Regions from separate parts of the Citrobacter sp. LJND-P06 genome, predicted to be linked through region 2. Evidence: predicted binding sites of a transcription regulator. Region 2 holds the regulator's gene; the other holds the start of a gene.
The links. The regulator Fur, encoded in region 2, represses iron uptake genes when iron is present. The targets are predictions, from matches to a motif close to ATAATAATGAGAACNACTATCAA.
Positions count from the first base shown of each region.

Region 1: the regulator Fur is predicted to act here: its motif matches at 2,014-2,036, upstream of exbB (tol-pal system-associated acyl-CoA thioesterase).

Region 1 is NZ_CP187317.1:670,625-673,750, reverse strand. Features, by position in the region: gene mscS (small-conductance mechanosensitive channel MscS) at 1-367, opposite strand, end outside; gene exbD (TonB system transport protein ExbD) at 786-1,211, opposite strand; gene exbB (tol-pal system-associated acyl-CoA thioesterase) at 1,218-1,952, opposite strand; gene metC (cystathionine beta-lyase) at 2,206-3,126, shown strand, end outside.
Region 2 is NZ_CP187317.1:3,211,846-3,214,971, forward strand. Features, by position in the region: gene ybfE (LexA regulated protein) at 49-342, shown strand; gene fldA (flavodoxin FldA) at 493-1,023, shown strand; partial or broken gene ACO7SM_RS15355 (fur leader peptide) at 1,233-1,318, shown strand; gene fur (ferric iron uptake transcriptional regulator) at 1,311-1,757, shown strand; gene ACO7SM_RS15365 (ChiQ/YbfN family lipoprotein) at 1,855-2,187, opposite strand; gene chiP (chitoporin ChiP) at 2,237-3,126, opposite strand, start outside.

The DNA.
Region 1 (3,126 bases), 2.1 Mb from region 2:
TTACGCCTGCGGCAAAATTAGACAATGAACTTTGCAATGCCAGGCCAATTGCCAGACCTGCTGCGCCAATTACCGCAATGATGGAAGAGGTTTCAATGCCGACGCGACCCAATGCGGCGACAATGAAAAACGCGAGCGTAATGTAGCGAACCAGGGCGGTAAAAAACTGCACGATGGTGATATCGACTTTACGTTTTAATAGCAGGTTCTCCAGCCCACGAGCGAGAAGGCGAGAAAAAAGTTTGCCTATAAACAATAAGATAATGGCGGCAATGATGCTCCAGCCAAACTGGATAACCGCTTCACTGTGCCCGGAAACCCACTCAATGCTTTCTCTTATTTTTGGGAATAATGTATAGCCACTCATGGTATTACCTTGTTATATTTAAAATATATATATTGAGCTTAATAAAAATAAAATAATATATGCAAATTAATAATACATATATCAGTTATATTTTTATTTATTATGAATTAGTGTTTTTATCTGTGTTTGATTTTTTTATGCCAAATAAACAGCAACGTTAAAAATCTGCCGAATGGTGCGGCGAATAATAAAGAAAAGATTGTGTAATTGTGCGGAATAAAGGACGAGCGGTTGATGTGATAAGTTATGGCGCAGGCAAAAGGTCGTGAGATGGAGATCTCAAATCCCTTAGCGAAAGTGTGTGGGGGGAGTTTTCAAGGACAACGCTGAGTAGGGTTGTGCCAGGCGACGATGCCTGCCCGACCAACAACCCGCAGAAAGCAGGCCGGACAGGCCCAGGCACCGTCCGGCAAAACGATTACTTCGCTTTTGCGACCTCTTCGCCAACCAAACCAATTTTCAGGTAACCCGCCTGATGCAGCGAGTCCATTACCTTCATCATGGTTTCGTAATCAACCGTTTTATCGGCGCGGAAGAAGATCGTGGTGTCTTTCTTTCCTTCGGTCAACGTATTGAGCGCGTTGATCATGGTTTCATCCGTGACCTGATCGTTGCCGATGAACATGGAGTTATCGGCCTTCACAGACAGGTAAATCGGTTTTTCCGGACGAGGTTGCGGCACACTGGAGGAGGCAGGCAAATTCACCTTCACATCCACCGTCGCCAGGGGCGCAGCCACCATAAAGATGATCAGCAGAACCAGCATAACGTCGATAAACGGCGTCACGTTGATTTCATGCATTTCACCGTTATCGTCCAGGTTTTCGTTAAGACGCATTGCCATGAAGCATTATCCTACACGTAATTTCTGCGCGGTACGTACCGGCTGAGCGGAGACACTCGCGTTCAAATCCAGATCACGGCTTTGCAGCAACAGCACCTGTGCCGCCACGTCGCCCAGCATCGCTTTATAGCCGCCAATCTGGCGTGCAAAGACGTTGTAGATAACCACCGCAGGAATAGCCGCCACCAGACCAATCGCCGTCGCCAAAAGTGCTTCTGCGATACCCGGAGCCACGACAGCAAGGTTAGTGGTTTGCGTTTGTGCGATACCGATGAAGCTGTTCATGATGCCCCATACCGTACCGAACAGACCCACAAAAGGAGAGATCGCACCGATAGTCGCCAGATAGCCGTTGCCCCGTCCCATATGACGACCCACGGCTGCGACGCGGCGTTCCAGACGGAACCCAGTACGCTCTTTAATACCTTCGTTGTCTTCACTGCCTTCTGACAGTTCAAGTTCGTTTTGCGCTTCGTTAATCAACATCGCGCTATAACTTTTTGCGTCAAATTCAGAAGCGATATCGCTTGCCTGATCCAAAGAACGGGCTTCAGCCAGTTGCTCCTGCTCACGCTTGAGTCGGCGCTTCTGCGTGAAATGTTCAACGCTTTTGCTGAAGAAGATAGCCCAGGTGACCACTGACGCCAGAATCAGACCAATCATCACGCACTTAACCACAATGTCGGCGTGCTGATACATACCCCAGACGGAAAGATCCGTCTGCATCAAATTATTACCCACTCTGTATCTCCAGGACGCAAATCACAAAATCTGAGCGTAATAATATCAAAACGACGTCGAATTGATAGTCGTTCTCATTACTATTTACATATTGCCGCACCTTTGGTTTCTTTTCCTTGCGCTTACGCAGTAAAAAAGTCACGAGAGGTTATTTTGATAAAATTTTCTGCTTTATCGCCATTCCTCTGGATGCGCGGTGCCGCATTCATGTTAGTTTAGACATCCAGACGTATAAAAAAACAGGTCGTGCGACATGGCAAAAAAACACCTTGATACCCAATTTGTGAATGCAGGGCGCAGTAAAAAGTACACCCTGGGATCGGTAAACAGCGTGATTCAGCGCGCGTCTTCACTGGTATTCGAGACAGTCGAAGCGAAAAAACACGCCACTCACAACCGCGCCAACGGCGAGCTTTTCTATGGCCGTCGCGGAACGTTGACCCATTTCTCTCTCCAGGAAGCAATGTGCGAACTGGAGGGCGGCGTCGGATGCGCCCTGTTCCCCTGCGGCGCGGCGGCCGTCGCCAACACCATTTTGGCTTTCGTCGAACAGGGCGATCATGTGCTGATGACCAACACAGCCTATGAGCCAAGCCAGGATTTCTGCACCAAAATTCTCGCCAAACTCGGTGTGAGCACCGGCTGGTTCGACCCCATGGTCGGCGCCGATATCATAAAACACATTCAGCCCAACACCCGAATCGTTTTCCTGGAATCGCCGGGCTCCATCACAATGGAAGTCCATGACATCCCAGCGATTGTTGAAGCCGTCAGACGCGTTGCGCCGGATGCGATTATCATGATGGATAACACCTGGGCCGCCGGGGTGCTGTTTAAAGCGCTGGATTTTGGAATCGATATCTCTATTCAGGCAGGGACAAAATATCTGATTGGTCACTCTGACGCGATGGTCGGCACGGCCGTTTCCAACGCCCGCTGCTGGGAACAACTGCGTGAGAATGCCTATCTGATGGGGCAAATGCTGGATGCCGACACGGCGTACATGACCAGCCGCGGTTTACGTACCCTGGGCGTGCGCCTGCGTCAGCATCATGAAAGCAGCCTGAAAGTGGCTGAATGGCTGGCAAACCACCCCCAAGTGGCGCGCGTCAATCACCCTGCGCTCCCTGGCAGCAAAGGCCATGAATTCTGGAAGCGCGATTTTACCGGCAGC
Region 2 (3,126 bases):
CATCCGGGCAGACGCCTGGCTGATTGTTTCCCCGAAGTCACCAAAATCATGGCCAAAGAACAAACGGACCGTACGACATTAGATCTGTTCGCGCACGAGCGTCGCCCGGGACGACCCAAAACCAATCCGCTTTCGCGTGATGAACAGCTACGCATTAATAAGCGTAATCAGCTTAAACGCGACAAGGTTCGTGGGCTTAAGCGTGTCGAACTGAAGCTTAATGCTGATGCCGTGGATGCGCTGAATGAACTGGCGGAAGCACGCAATATGAGCCGCAGTGAGCTCATTGAAGAGATGCTGACAAACCAGCTTATCTCGCTGCGTGGCCAGGGGTCTGTCTGAATTTCTGCTCTAAATCATAAATCGTGTAGCACAGAGTGCAGTCCTGCGTGTTTGCTGTTTCCGCATGCCTGACTGATCTGCTATCATTGCCCTTATCCGTGGGCAATACGCCACCACCATTTCAATAAGTTTCAAGAGGTTATTTTACTCATGGCAATCACTGGCATCTTTTTCGGCAGCGACACCGGTAATACCGAAAATATCGCAAAAATGATTCAAAAACAGCTTGGTAAAGACGTTGCCGATGTTCATGACATTGCGAAAAGCAGTAAAGAAGACCTGGAAGGGTATGACATTCTGCTGTTAGGTATTCCGACCTGGTACTACGGTGAAGCACAGTGCGACTGGGATGACTTCTTCCCTACCCTCGAAGACATTGATTTCAATGGTAAACTGGTGGCTCTGTTTGGTTGTGGCGATCAGGAAGACTACGCAGAGTACTTCTGCGATGCGCTGGGCACCATCCGCGACATTATCGAACCACGCGGCGCAACCATCGTAGGCCACTGGCCGACAGCAGGCTATCACTTCGAAGCCTCCAAAGGTCTTGCTGATGACGATCATTTTGTCGGTCTGGCTATCGACGAAGACCGTCAGCCGGAATTGACCGCTGAGCGCGTTGAAAAATGGGTTAAACAGATTTCCGCCGAACTGCATCTCGACGAAATCATCAACGCCTGATTTCGTGCGGCGCAGAAATCATCTGCGCCGCATCAATAGATAAAACCAATCAAAATAATTGCTACAAATTTGTAACTTTCCTGCCCATCCCTGTACAATGTTCGGGTGTTATTCTGGTATTGCACAGTGTGATTGTCGGCAGTACCACGTTTTGATTAATATTATTTGCCCGAGGCTTGCAGTTTTCATTTAGACATGGCAGTTCTATAATGATACGCATTCTCTCAAGTGCAATTTCTGTCACTTCTTTAATGAAGTGAATCGTTTAGCAACAGGACAGATTCCGCATGACTGACAACAATACCGCATTAAAGAAGGCTGGCCTGAAAGTAACGCTTCCTCGTTTAAAAATTCTGGAAGTTCTTCAGGAACCGGAAAACCATCACGTCAGTGCGGAAGATTTGTATAAGCGTCTGATCGACATGGGTGAAGAAATTGGTCTGGCGACCGTGTATCGCGTGCTGAACCAGTTCGATGACGCCGGTATCGTGACTCGCCACAATTTTGAAGGCGGCAAATCCGTTTTTGAGCTGACCCAACAGCATCATCATGATCATCTTATTTGCCTCGATTGTGGCAAAGTGATCGAGTTCAGCGATGATTCTATCGAAGCGCGTCAGCGTGAGATTGCGACTAAACACGGTATTCGTTTAACTAACCATAGCCTCTATCTTTACGGTCACTGCGCTGAAGGCGATTGCCGCGAAGACGAGCATGCGCACGACGCAAAGTAATGCTCCCGCCTAAAGAGCCAACCACCCGGTTGGCTTTTTTATGCCCATAAAAAAGACCTGCTATCAAAGCAGGTCTTTTCGCTTCCGCTAAGTCCATTTACTGTACTGTGTTCTTACTGCGAATTTCTTTCCAGATTTTATCGCAATCGGCTTGTACCGCCTGACCATTGCCTGTACGTGTTGCCTGAATGCATTGCTGGTAATCCAGTACCCGCACGCTCTCTTCGTTAGCAAACTGCTTATGCTGGTCTTCTTTTTTCAGCACATTTAATACGCTTTGGCAGGCTTCGATTTTTTCCGGTGAACCTTGCGCGGTGTTAATACATGCGCTGTATGCCTCTTTAAGGCGGCTGTCTTCCTTGGGTGCAGGAGATTGCGCGCAGGCCACCAGCCCTGACGTCATAATGGCGATGAGTAACATTTTTTTCATACAACAGTCCTCAACGACGCGGCAGAGATATACCCTGCCGCGACTGGCATCAGAAAATAGTGAATGGGGCGATAACCATGAACTTCACGTCACGCTCATCCTGGAAGATGTTGCCATAACCGCCGCTCCAGCTTGGGATATTGGAGTGGTTGTCATACTCGGTGAAGTGCAGTTTAAACATGGTGCCTTTGGCACGTCCTTCCTGCATGGTATAAACCGCATCAAGACTGTAGGAAGATTCTTCGATGGTTTGGTTTTTGTCGTAGAACGCATCCGGGTTGCTCTGCCAGGTAGCCGGTTTTGCATCCCAGGCGTAGACGTACGACGCACCCAGTGCCATGCCTGGCAGATTCCAGTTCTTCAGGTCATACATCGCGCCGAAGAAGACCGCTTTTTCGCCGTTGGCGTTAAAGTCGGAACGGTTATCCCACCAGACATCCAGACGACCGTTAGAGGAAGCGTAGGTCGGCGTCATACGCTGTAAGAAGTAACCCTGCTGCCCGTCCGCTTTAACCCAGGTTCCTTCCAGACGCAGATCGACCACTTCCGCCACTTTGTAACCGAAAGTCAGTGCCTGCAACCATGCGGTGCCGTCATAGATGTCGTTCACACTGCGGTCATCAACTTTATCGCGTGCGCCGTAGAACTGGTAACTGGTGGTAAATGGATTCCCGCCCAGATCGAATTTGTAACTGGCTTTGGCAAAGTACTGATCGACATAGCCCTCAGACTGGCCAAAGGCAGCCTCAAGAATAAGGTCATTTTTGAAATCGTATTTTGCGCCAACGGAGTGGAGATAATCGACTTTGGTCTTTTTATCCGCCTGATAGAATTTATCGACTTCAATGTGCCACGGCGCTTTATATTCGTTGGCCCACATGTAGGAGAAGCTCAACGCGCCCGCATCGCCATAGTCAAAGTTGGCTCCGGCTTCTGCCC